One region of the Streptomyces sp. NPDC014907 genome, then DNA from elsewhere that is predicted to be linked to it. Evidence: riboswitches for the same ligand, from Rfam matches in the RefSeq annotation. Region 1 holds a riboswitch; the other holds the start of a gene.
The links. A riboswitch is a leader RNA that binds a small molecule or an ion and turns the genes downstream of it on or off. The one in region 1 is predicted to bind glycine.

Region 1 (6,391 bases):
GTGGTTGGACCGAACCGCCCTTGCGGGTGACGCGTCCTCCCGAGAAGGGACGAGCTGCCGCGAAATGCCTGCGGAAGCCCGCCCCTGGAGCAAGACTGGGACCGGAACCGAACCGACCGACGGGGGCGGCCATGAGCGCGCAGAGCCGCAGGACATCCACCACGACGCAGCGAAAGAACCCACCCATGTGCCAGCACCATCCCGCCTGTCCCACCGCCGACTCCGCCGACCGGGAGGCGGCCCGACTGACGGCACACCACCCGGAGCAGGGCTGGAGCCTGCTGTGCAACGGCGTCCTCCTCTTCGAGGACACCGGTGAACTGCTGCCGGACGGACAGGTCATCGCCCCGCACCGGCCGCTCGCGGCGGGCCGGGTGACGACCGCCGCCTGACGGGTCCGGGCGAAGAACGAGAACCGGGGGCCGGTCCGGAGGAGAACCTCACGGACCGGCCCCCGTCACGCGGTGCGCGGCCTCAGTGGTCGTACTCGTCCAGCGGCGGGCAGGAGCAGACCAGGTTCCGGTCGCCGAAGGCTCCGTCGATCCGGCGCACCGGCGGCCAGTACTTGTCGGCGGCCGGGACGCCGGCCGGGAAGACGGCCTCGTCCCGGGTGTACGGGTGGTCCCACGCGCCGCCGAGCGCGGCCGCGGTGTGCGGGGCGTTGCGCAGCGGGTTGTCGTCCGCGGGCCACTCGCCCGCGGCCACCTTCTCGATCTCGGCCCGGATCGCGATCATCGTGTCGCAGAAGCGGTCCAGCTCGGTCAGGTCCTCGGACTCGGTCGGCTCGATCATCAGCGTGCCGGCCACGGGGAAGGACATCGTCGGCGCGTGGAAGCCGTAGTCGATGAGGCGCTTGGCGATGTCGTCGACGGTGACGCCGGTCGCCTTGGACAGCGGGCGCAGGTCCACGATGCACTCGTGCGCGACCAGACCGGCCGGACCGGTGTAGAGCACCGGGAAGTGCGGCTCCAGGCGCTTGGCGATGTAGTTCGCCGCGAGCACCGCGACCTGGGTGGCCCGCTTGAGGCCCTCGCCGCCCATGAGGCGCACGTACGACCAGGAGATCGGCAGGATGCCGGCGGAGCCCCACGGGGCGGCCGAGATCGGGCCGACGCCGGTCTCCGGGCCCGCGGTGGGCTGGAGCGGGTGGTTCGGCAGGTACGGGGCGAGGTGGGAGCGGACGCCGACCGGGCCGACACCGGGACCGCCGCCGCCGTGCGGGATGCAGAAGGTCTTGTGCAGGTTCAGGTGCGAGACGTCGCCGCCGAAGTGGCCCGGCTTGGCGAGGCCGACCAGGGCGTTGAGGTTGGCGCCGTCGACGTACACCTGGCCGCCGGCCTCGTGGACCTCGGCGCAGATGTCGGCGACGTGCTCCTCGAACACGCCGTGCGTGGACGGGTAGGTGATCATCAGCACGGACAGCTCGTCACGGTACTGGGCGATCTTGGCCCGCAGGTCCTCGACGTCGATCTCGCCGTCGTCGGCGGTCTTCACCACGACGACCTTCATCCCGGCCATCACGGCGGAGGCGGCGTTGGTGCCGTGCGCGGAGGACGGGATGAGGCAGACGGTGCGCTGCTCGTCGCCGTTGGCCCGGTGGTACGCGCGGACGGCGAGGAGGCCGGCCAGCTCGCCCTGCGATCCGGCGTTCGGCTGGATCGACACCTTGTCGTAGCCGGTGACCTCGGCGAGGCGCTCCTCCAGCTCGGTGATGAGCGTGAGGTAGCCCCGGGCCTGCTCGACCGGGGCGAAGGGGTGCATCTGGCCGAACTCGGGCCAGGTCACCGGCTCCATCTCGGTGGTCGCGTTCAGCTTCATCGTGCAGGAGCCGAGCGGGATCATGCCGCGGTCGAGCGCGTAGTCGCGGTCGGCGAGGCGGCGCAGGTAGCGCAGCATCGAGGTCTCGGAGCGGTGCGCGTGGAAGACCGGGTGGGTCAGGTACGCGTCGGAGCGCAGGAGACCGGCGGGCAGCGCGTCCCCGGTGACCGCGTCCAGGGCCTCCGCGTCGGCGGTGACGCCGAAGGCCCCCCACACGGCGGCGAGCCGCTCGCGCGTGGTGGTCTCGTCGCAGGAGACCGACACGTGGTCGGCGTCGGCGCGGTGGAGGTTGACGCCGGCCTCGCGGGCGGCGGCGACGATCTCGTCGGCCCTGCCCGGGACGCGGGCGGTGACGGTGTCGAAGAAGACGTCCCCGGTCAGCTCGACGCCCCCGGCGCGCAGACCGGCGGCGAGGATCGCGGCGTAGCGGTGGGTGCGGAGCGCGATGCCCTTCAGGCCGTCGGGGCCGTGGTAGACGGCGTACATGCCGGCCATGACGGCGAGCAGCACCTGGGCGGTGCAGATGTTGCTGGTGGCCTTCTCGCGGCGGATGTGCTGCTCGCGGGTCTGGAGCGCCAGGCGGTACGCGCGGTTGCCGTCGGCGTCGACGGAGACGCCCACGAGACGGCCGGGCAGGGAACGGGCGTGCTTGTCCTGGACGGCCATGTAGCCGGCGTGCGGGCCGCCGAAGCCCATCGGGACGCCGAACCGCTGGGTGGTGCCGACGGCGATGTCGGCCCCCAGCTCGCCGGGCGAGGTGAGCAGGGTGAGGGCGAGGAGGTCGGCGGCGACGGTGACGATCGCGCCGAGCTCGTGGGCCGCGTCGATCAGCGGCTTGAGGTCGCGGACGGCACCGGAGGCACCGGGGTACTGGAGGAGCACGCCGAAGACGCCGCGTTCGGCGACCTCGGCGGGGATGCCCCCGCTCAGGTCGGCGACGACGACCTCGACGCCGGTCGGCTCGGCGCGGGTCTCGATGACGGCGATCGTCTGCGGCAGGGCGTCGGCGTCGACCAGGAAGACGCCGTTCTTGACCTTGCCGACGCGGCGGGACAGCGCCATGGCCTCGGCGGCGGCGGTGCCCTCGTCCAGGAGGGAGGCGCCGGAGGTGGGGAGACCGGTCAGGTCGGCGACCATCGTCTGGAAGTTCAGCAGGGCCTCCAGGCGGCCCTGGGAGATCTCCGGCTGGTACGGCGTGTAGGCCGTGTACCAGGCGGGGTTCTCCATCACGTTCCGCAGGATCACCGGCGGGGTGAAGGTGCCGTAGTAGCCGAGGCCGATCATCGGGGCGAGCACCTGGTTGCGGTCGGCGAGCGCGCGCAGTTCGGCGAGGACGTCGGCCTCGGTGCGCGCGGCCGGCAGGTCCAGCGCCTCGGCGTTCTTGATCACGTCCGGCACCGCGGCGGCGGTGAGTTCGTCGAGCGAGCCGTAACCGACCTGGGCGAGCATCTTGGCCCGGGCCTCGGCATCGGGCCCGATGTGCCGCTGCTCGAACGGGATGCCCTGCTCGAGCTCGGAGAGCGGAATGCGGTTGGCGGTCATGTACGGAGGCCTCCTGGTCGTCACGACCTGCGAGGGGCACCACGGCGCGGGTGCCCGGACGGCCTCCCCCTCTGTCATCTCAACCTGAGAGTTTCACCGGCGCGCCTCGCGGCCCGCCGGCTTTCACCGTCGGTGAGAGCGCATGCCGTCGGACATCCGCTCTGCTTTCCAGAGTGACCTCGTCCGCGCGGTACAGGGGCCTGAGAGATTCCGGGGAGGATTTGCTCCTTCGGCGCCCTCCGGAAGCTTTCTCCGGGGGACTCTCCCGCACGGGGTCGACAGCCACGCCCAGCCTACCAGCGCGATTGTGGCTCCTTTCGCTCAAGTGGCCGACATCCCGGATGTGCCCTTTGGTAGGGGGTAGAGGAGCTGCGACCATTTGGAGGGACCGTGCAGACCGACATCGATCCGCGCAGCCTGATCGGCCGCAAGGCGTTCGACCGCGACGGGAACAAGATCGGGACCGTCGACGAGGTGTACCTGGACGACGCGACCGGCGTACCGGAGTGGGCCGCCGTCCGCACCGGCCTGTTCAGCCGGGACGCCTTCGTCCCCCTGGAGCCGAGCAGCCTGCTCGACGACGGCCTCCACGTCCCGTTCGAACGCGCCCTCATCAGGGACGCCCCGGACTTCGGTGTGGGCCGCCACCTCTCCCCGGAGCAGGAGCTCCAGCTCTACCGCCACTACGACCTCGCCCTCCCCCCGTCCCCCGAGGACCACCCGGACAAGGACTTCGGCCGCCTGGCGGGCCGGGACGGCGCCTGACCCGTCCCGGGCGCCCCGCCGAGGCGGCGGGGCCCGGCCGGGAGGCGCGCGGCCGCCGTACGGCGGCCGGGGACCGGACCGCCCGGAGGAACGGTCCCGCCCCTCCGCCCGGCGTCACGGGCGGCGCGGAGGGGAGCCCGGGCCGGGCACGTCCCCGTGCTCCCCGGCCGCCGCCGGCACGGCGGCCACCGGTGTCCCTCCCCTCACCAGCGGCAGCGCCTCTCCCGCCGTCAGCTCCGGATCGTCCACGGCGAACGTCCGCACCCGTCCCGGTGCCGACCACGGGTCCTCGAACCGCACCGTGACCCGTCCGATGCCGCTCCCCTGCACCCAGCCGGCCCCGTACACCGCGTGCCGCACGTCGTGCCCGGGTGTCCAGCGCCGCTCCACGGGCCCGGTGGGCCCGGTTCCGGCGGCCTCCGCCGCCTCGGCGTCCGCCCCCGTCGTGCCGTCCTTCCCCCCGGTGCCCCGGTCCTCCACCGCCTCCGCCTCCGCCTGGGCGAACAGGTCCTCCTGCGTGTAGTCCGCGAGGCCGCTCACCCCCACCCCCAGCAGCCGCACGCCCCCCGTGGTGTCCACCGCGTCGAGCAGCCGCCCGGCGGCCTCCCGCACGACTCCGAGGGCGTCCGTCGGCCCCCGCAGCGTCTCGGAGCGGGTCAGCGTCGAGAAGTCGAACCGCCGGACCTTCAGGACGATCGTCCGTCCCGAGTGCCCCGACGCCCGCAGCCGTGCGACACACCGCTCGGCGAGGCGCTCGACCTCGGCCCGGATCCGTGTCCGGTCGTGCAGGTCCACGTCGAAGGTGTCCTCGACCGAGACGGACTTGGCGTCCCGCTCGGCCACCACGGCCCGGTCGTCGTGCCCCAGCGCCATCCGGTGCAGCGAGGTCCCGTGCGCCCGGCCGAGGAGCCGTACGAGTTCGTCCTCGCCCGCCTCCGCGAGATCGGAGACGGTGGTCATCCCGGCCCTCCGCAGGTGCTCCCCGGTCGCCGGCCCGACGCCGGGGAGGATGCGCACGGAACGCGGTCCCAGGAGTTCCCGTTCGGTTCCCGGCTCGATGAGGACGAGCCCGTTCGGCTTCGCCTCCTCGGAGGCGATCTTCGCGATCATCTTGGACCCGGCGAGCCCGACCGACCCCGTGAGCCCGGTCGTCGCCAGGATGTCGGCCCGCAGCCGCTCCCCCGCGGCCCGCGCGCTCGCGGCGTCACCGGCGACGCCCCCCGCCTCCAGGTCCACGAAGGCCTCGTCGAGGCTGAGGGGTTCCACGAGCGGGGAGAGACGCCCGAGCAGTCCCATGACCTGCTCGCTGATCGACCGGTAGAAGGCGAAGCGCGGTACGAGGTAGGCCGCGTTCGGCGCGAGCCGCCGCGCCTGTCCCATCGGCATCGCGGAGTGGACCCCGAAGCGGCGTGCCTCGTACGACGCGGTGGCCACCACTCCCCGGGGGCCGAGACCGCCGACGATCACGGGCTTTCCGCGCAGGCTGGGCTTCGCCGCCTGCTCGGCGGCGGCGAAGAACGCGTCCATGTCGAGGTGCAGGATCGTCGGCGCGGCTCTCACGCGTCCGATGCTGCCTCATGCCACTGACAGCGCCCCACCGGGCCGGGGCCGGCGCGGCGGGGCGGACGGTCTCAGACCGCCCTGTCCCTGCGCCGCCTGGCCAGTTCGTCCCCCGGGTTGTGCCCCACGAGGGTCTCGCCGGTGTCCACCCGCTCCCCGTGCAGCTGGGACAGCGCAGCCTCCACGTCCCGCCAGACCACCCCGACGGCGATGCCGAAGACTCCCTGGCCGCCCTGGAGCAGGTCCACGACCTCGTCGGGCGAGGAGCACTCGTAGACGGTGGCCCCGTCGCTCATGAGCGTCATCCGCTCCAGGTCGCGGAAGCCCCGGGCGCGCAGGTGCTGCACGGCGGCCCGGATGTTCTGCAGGGCCACCCCGGTGTCGAGGAAACGCTTCACGATCTTCAGGACGACGACGTCGCGGAAGCTGTAGAGCCGCTGCGTCCCCGACCCGTACGCGGGCCGCACGCTCGGCTCCACCAGCCCGGTGCGCGCCCAGTAGTCCAGTTGGCGGTAGGTGATCCCGGCGGCCGCACAGGCCGTGGGACCGCGGTAGCCGACCGCCTCGTCCGGCACGCCCTCACCGGCGCCCGTGCCGAAGTCGCCCACACTGCCGTGAAGCGGATACGGACCGCTCTCCCCGGACACACGTCCGAGGGAGCTGCCTGCCGTACCGTCCGCGCTGCTCATCACGCCGACCCTCCGTC
Region 2 (6,391 bases), on a different contig from region 1:
CCCGCGCCCCCGGTCCCGGACGGCGGCCCCGCTCGTACCCCCCTCATCCGGCGGTACCGGGCCAGCTAATCTGACCTCCGTCAGAGAAGCACCACGAAGGGGCGGAAACAGTGGCGGACATCGAGTCGGCACGCACGGCATTCAACCGGTACGACGTGGACGGCGACGGCTTCATCACCGCCGCCGAGTACAAGAGCGTGATGGCCCAGCTGGGCGACTTCCACGTCACCGAGACGGTCGCCGAGGCGCTCATCAAGCAGCGCGACGACAACGGCGACGGCCGTCTGTCGTGGGACGAGTTCTGGTCGCACCTCAGCAAGGCCTGACCCGCGCCCGCCCGGACGGGACCGCGACTCCGGTCGCCGCCCGTCCGGGGCCCCTCCGGCGCCCGCGCCCTCAGCACTCGATGATGTTCACCGCGAGGCCGCCGCGCGCCGTCTCCTTGTACTTGACGCTCATGTCCGCGCCCGTCTCCTTCATCGTCTTGATGACCTTGTCGAGGGAGACCAGGTGGCTGCCGTCGCCGCGCATCGCCATCTTCGCCGCCGTGACCGCCTTGACCGCCGCCATGCCGTTGCGCTCGATGCAGGGGATCTGGACCAGACCGCCGACCGGGTCGCAGGTCAGGCCCAGGTTGTGCTCCATGCCGATCTCGGCCGCGTTCTCCACCTGCTCCGGGGAGCCGCCCAGGACCTCGGCCAGGGCGCCGGCCGCCATCGAGCAGGCCGAGCCGACCTCGCCCTGGCAGCCGACCTCGGCGCCCGAGATCGAGGCGTTCTCCTTGAAGAGCATGCCGACCGCGCCGGCCGCGAGGAGGAAGCGGACCACGCCGTCCTCGTCCGCGCCGGGCACGAAGTTCATGTAGTAGTGCAGGACGGCGGGGATGATGCCGGCCGCGCCGTTGGTCGGGGCGGTGACCACCCGGCCGCCCGCCGCGTTCTCCTCGTTCACCGCCATCGCGTACAGGGTGATCCACTCCATGGCGTGCGCCGCCGGGTCGCCCTCGGAGCGCAGCTTCCGGGCGGAGTTCGCGGCGCGCCGACGCACCTTCAGGCCGCCGGGCAGGATGCCCTCGCGGGCCATGCCGCGCGAGACGCAGGACTGCATGACCCGCCAGATCTCCAGCAGGCCCGCCCGGATCTCGTCCTCGGTGCGCCAGGCCTTCTCGTTCTCCAGCATCATCGCCGAGATCGACAGGCCGGTCTCCCGGGCGAGGCGCAGCAGCTCGTCGCCGGTGCGGAAGGGGTACTTCAGGACGGTGTCGTCCGGGACGATCGGGTTCTCGCCCGCGACGGCGTCCTCGTCGACGACGAAGCCGCCGCCGACCGAGTAGTACGTCTTCTCCAGGAGGAGCGCGCCCCCGGCGTCGTACGCGAAGACCGTCATGCCGTTGGCGTGGTACGGGAGCGCCTTGCGCCGGTGCAGGACCAGGTCGGCGTCGAAGTCGAAGGGGATCTCGTGGGCGCCGAGCAGGTCGATCCGGCCGCTCTCCCTGATCCGCTCGAACTCCTCGTCCGCGCGCTCGACGTCGACCGTGCGGGGCGAGTTCCCCTCCAGGCCGAGCAGGACGGCCTTCGGGGTGCCGTGGCCGTGGCCGGTCGCCCCCAGGGAGCCGTACAGCTCCGCCCGCACCTTCGCCGTGTGGGCCAGCAGGCCCTCGTTCTTCAGCCGGCGGGCGAACATCCGGGCCGCGCGCATCGGGCCCACCGTGTGGGAGCTCGACGGACCGATGCCGATCGAGAACAGGTCGAAGACCGAGATGGCCACGGGAGGACTCCTTGTGGGGGCTGGACGTCGTTGTCTGCCGGGGTGGTGCAGAAAGCGCGTGGGCGGGGGACATGGGTCGGGGCACCGCGCCCGTTGTTCCAGTGTGCGCGGTGCCCCGGATGTCCGTACGAACAAAAGCGTACGAAATTACTGCGGGATCACTTCAGGCCGGGGTACAGCGGGTGCTTGTCCGCGAGGGCGGTCACCCGGGCCCTGAGGGCCTCGGCGTCGAAGCCGGGCTTGAGGGTCTCGGCGATGACGTCCGCCACCTCGCGGAAGTCCTCGGCCCCGAAACCGCGGGTCGCGAGCGCCGGCGTGCCGATGCGCAGGCCCGAGGTGACCATCGGGGGACGCGGGTCGTTCGGGACCGCGTTCCGGTTGACCGTGATGCCGACCTCGTGGAGCCGGTCCTCGGCCTGCTGGCCGTCCAGCTCCGAGTCGCGCAGGTCGACCAGGAGCAGGTGCACGTCCGTACCGCCGGACAGGACCGAGACGCCGTGGGCGGTCACGTCGTCCTGGACCAGGCGCTCGGCGATGATCCGGGCGCCCTCCAGGGTGCGCTCCTGGCGCTCCTTGAACTCCTCCGAGGCCGCGACCTTGAAGGAGACGGCCTTGGCCGCGATCACGTGCTCCAGCGGGCCGCCCTGGAAACCGGGGAAGACCGAGGAGTTCAGCTTCTTCGCGAACTCCTTCTTCGCCAGGATGACGCCGCCGCGCGGGCCGCCGAGCGTCTTGTGCGTGGTGGAGGTCACCACGTCCGCGTACTCGACCGGGTTCGGGTGCAGACCGGCGGCGACCAGGCCCGCGAAGTGGGCCATGTCGACCCACAGGTGGGCGCCGACCTCGTCCGCGATCCGGCGGAACTCCGCGAAGTCCAGCTGACGCGGGTAGGCCGACCAGCCCGCGATGATCACCTTGGGGCGGTGCTCCTTGGCCAGGCTCTCGACCTCGGCCATGTCGACCAGGCCGGCCCCGTCCACGTGGTACGCGACCACGTTGAACTGCTTGCCCGAGAAGTTCAGGCGCATGCCGTGGGTGAGGTGGCCGCCGTGCGCCAGGTCCAGACCCAGGATCGTGTCGCCGGGCTGGGCGAGCGCGAAGAGGGCGGCCTGGTTCGCGGAGGCGCCGGAGTGCGGCTGGACGTTGGCGTACTCGGCGCCGAACAGGTCCTTGATCCGGTCGATCGCGATCTGCTCGGTCACGTCGACGTGCTCGCAGCCGCCGTAGTAGCGGCGGCCCGGGTAGCCCTCGGCGTACTTGTTGGTGAGGACGGAGCCCTGTGCCTCCATGACCGCGACCGGAGCGAAGTTCTCCGAGGCGATCATCTCGAGGGTGGACTGCTGGCGGCGGAGCTCGGCGTCGACGGCGGCGGCGACGTCGGGGTCCAGCTCGTGGAGGGGGGTGTTCAGAAGCGACATGAATCGATCCCTAAGGGGTTTCGGGCCCGGTCTCAGTTCCCGGCGGAGAACGCGGCGTACTCGTCGGCGGTGAGCAGGTCGTCCGGCTCACCCGCGACGCGCACCTTGAACAGCCAGCCACCCTCGAACGGAGCCGTGTTCACCAGGGACGGGTCGTCCACCACGTCCTGGTTGGCGGCGACGACCTCGCCCGAGACGGGGGAGTACAGGTCGCTCACGGACTTCGTCGACTCCAGCTCGCCGCAGGTCTCGCCCGCGGTGACGGTGTCGCCGACCTCGGGGAGCTGGGCGTAGACGACGTCACCGAGCGCGTTGGCCGCGAACTCGGTGATGCCGACGGTCGCGACGCCGTCCTCGGCGTCCGACAGCCACTCGTGCTCCTTGGTGTAGCGCAGCTGCTGGGGGTTGCTCATGACCTGATTCTCCTGGATCGGGGGAGTGCTGATGAACGTCGGTCTTGCGGTGTGAGACGCCGGGCGGGACGGGTGCGTCACTTCCGGCGCTTGTAGAACGGCAGCGCCACGACCTCGTACGGCTCGTGGGTGCCCCGGATGTCCACCCCCACGCCCGGGGTGCCGGGCTCCGCGTGCGCCGCGTCCACGTACGCCATCGCGATCGGCTTTCCGAGGGTCGGGGACGGGGCGCCGGAGGTGACCTCGCCGACGACCTCGCCGCCGCAGACGACCGGCATGCCGGCGCGCGGGACGCGGCGGCCCTCGGCGACCAGGCCGACCAGCTTGCGCGGCGGGGCGGTCTCGGCGCGCCCGGCGGCGGCCTCCAGCGCCTCGCGGCCGACGAAGTCGCCCGGCTTCTCGAACTTCACGACCCGGCCGAGGCCCGCGTCGAAGGGGGTGAGGGAGGTGGTCAGCTCGTGGCCGTACAGCGGCATGCCCGCCTCCAGGCGGAGCGTGTCGCGGCAGGACAGGCCGCAGGGGATCAGGCCGACGCCCTCGCCCGCCCCGGTCAGCGCCTTCCACACGCCCTCGGCGTGCTCCGGCTTCAGGAAGAGCTCGAAGCCGTCCTCGCCGGTGTACCCGGTGCGGGCGATCAGGGCGGGCACGCCCGCGACCGTGCCCGGCAGGCCGGCGTAGTACTTCAGGCCGTCCAGGTCGGCGTCGGTGACCGCCTTCAGGATGCCGGGGGACTCCGGGCCCTGGACCGCGATGAGGGCGTACGCGTCGCGGTCGTCGCGGACCTCGGCGTCGAAGCCGGCCGCGCGCTCGGTGAGGGCGTCCAGGACGGTCTGGGCGTTGGAGGCGTTGGCGACGACCATGTACTCGGTGTCGCCCAGGCGGTAGACGATCAGGTCGTCCAGGATGCCGCCGTCCTCGCGGCAGATCATCGTGTACCGGGCGCGGCCCGGGCCCACCGTGGAGATGTTGCCGACCAGGGCGTGGTCGAGCAGGTTGACGGCCTCCGGGCCGGTGACGGTGATCTCGCCCATGTGGGAGAGGTCGAAGAGGCCGGCCCGGGTGCGGACGGCGTTGTGCTCGTCGCGCTCGCTGCCGTAGCGGAGCGGCATGTCCCAGCCCGCGAAGTCGGTCATGGTCGCGCCCAGCGAACGGTGCAGGGCGTCGAGGGCGGTGAGGCGGGGGGCGGTGGTCATGGGGTGGCTCCCGGGTCCCAAGGGCGTTCGGTGACGAAAGAACATGACGGGCGAGGACGTCCTCCCCATCTGTCATGGAACCTGAGAGGTTCACCGGGGGCATCCCCGGCTTGCACCTTGGGTGGGGACACGACGGTGTCCCGCTTTTCAGATCTGCCTCATCCGCGCGGTACGGGGCCTGAGAGATTCAAGGGAGGGTCTTGCTCCTTCGGCGTCCGGACGCACCCTGTGCGCCGGAACTCTCCCGCGCGGATTCGAGCGGCCGGTATGCGGTTGTGGGGCGGCCGGGCCCGTGCGGGGCCTGTCCGGTCCTGGCGGGCACATCATTGCACGCGGTGTCGGCGCGGCAAATCGCTTGTGTCCCATTACCGTTTCTTTACACTTCTTGGGAAGGGTCCTCCGGGGCCCGGCAGGGGGAGAAGCGATGACGATCCAGCACACCGGCGCGTACGCGGCGGGCACCGGCATACCGTCCCGGCGGGCCCGGGCCCGGACCCGGGGGCGGGCCCGCGTCCTGCGGGACCTGCGCGAGCGCGGCGGCCGGGGCCCCCGCACCCTCGCCTTCGCCCCGGGCGACCTCGTGGTCGTCTCCGGGCTGCCCGGCAGCGGCAAGTCCACCCTCATGAGACGGACCGCCGAAGGACGCGGCATCGACTCCCAGGACGTCCGCGAGCGCTGGGAGGCCCGGATGCCCCGCCTCCTGCCGTACGCCGTCTACCGCCCGCTGGTCCGGCTCGCGCACTACGCCGGGCTGCGCCGCGCCCTGCGCTCCGGCGCGAGCGTGGTCGTGCACGACTGCGGCACCCAGTCCTGGGTGCGCGGCTGGCTCGCCCGCGAGGCCCGCCGCCGGGGCCGGTCCCTGCACCTGCTCCTCCTGGACGTCACCCCGGACACCGCCAGGGCGGGCCAGGACGCCCGGGGCCGGGGCGTCTCCGGGTACGCCTTCGCCCGGCACCGGCGCGCCGTCGGCCGGCTGCTGCGGGCGGTCGAGTCCGGCCGGCCGCCGGCCGGCTGCGCCTCGGCGACCCTCCTCGACCGGGACGCCGCCGACACCCTGCGGGCGATCACCTTCCGGGAGGCCGGCTGACGGAGGGTGCCCGGCGTCCGGCGGGCCCCGCCGGAGCCGTCGGCCCCGTCGGCGGGACCGTCCGGCGGAGCCACCGCCCGGGCCGTCCGGCGGAGCCGTCGCCGGGAGCGGGACGGTCCCGGACGCTCGTACCCTTCTCTTCTGGGCACGGCGGCGCCGGGGCGGCGTTAGGGTGCTGCCGGGCGGCCGGAGCGGCAGGCCGTGCGAGGAGGGGAACGGGACCGTGGACGTGACGTGGCCGGGCAACGAGCTCGAAGAGGTGCTGGCGGCCTCGCTCGGCAACCCCGAGGCGGGCGGCCGCCTGATCGAGGTGCTCGGCCGCAGCCCGGTCTGGGTGCCCCTGCCCAACGGCCGCGCCCCCGGCAGCACCGACCTGGACCTCGCCACCATGGAGCTCGACGGCGCGGCCTACACCCCCGTCTTCAGCTCCGAGCAGCAGTTCCGCGCCTGCGCCGGCGACATGTCCTTCGCCGTCGCCCCCGCCCGCGACTTCGCCCGCGGCCTGCCCCCGCA

Region 2: another riboswitch for glycine. It lies ahead of gcvT (glycine cleavage system aminomethyltransferase GcvT); the one in region 1 lies ahead of gcvP (aminomethyl-transferring glycine dehydrogenase).

The regions. Positions count from the first base shown of each region.
Region 1 covers NZ_JBVHEG010000018.1:38,691-45,081, forward strand. The annotation lists gene ACZ3IL_RS28520 (DUF5999 family protein) at 186-392, shown strand; gene gcvP (aminomethyl-transferring glycine dehydrogenase) at 475-3,360, opposite strand; glycine riboswitch at 3,539-3,638, opposite strand; gene ACZ3IL_RS28530 (PRC-barrel domain-containing protein) at 3,751-4,125, shown strand; gene ACZ3IL_RS28535 (DNA polymerase IV) at 4,240-5,685, opposite strand; gene ACZ3IL_RS28540 (MerR family transcriptional regulator) at 5,757-6,374, opposite strand.
Region 2 covers NZ_JBVHEG010000001.1:253,320-259,710, reverse strand. The annotation lists gene ACZ3IL_RS01155 (EF-hand domain-containing protein) at 111-326, shown strand; gene ACZ3IL_RS01150 (L-serine ammonia-lyase) at 397-1,767, opposite strand; gene glyA (serine hydroxymethyltransferase) at 1,926-3,185, opposite strand; gene gcvH (glycine cleavage system protein GcvH) at 3,218-3,598, opposite strand; gene gcvT (glycine cleavage system aminomethyltransferase GcvT) at 3,676-4,791, opposite strand; glycine riboswitch at 4,949-5,048, opposite strand; gene ACZ3IL_RS01130 (AAA family ATPase) at 5,216-5,878, shown strand; gene ACZ3IL_RS01125 (enhanced serine sensitivity protein SseB) at 6,102-6,391, shown strand, end outside.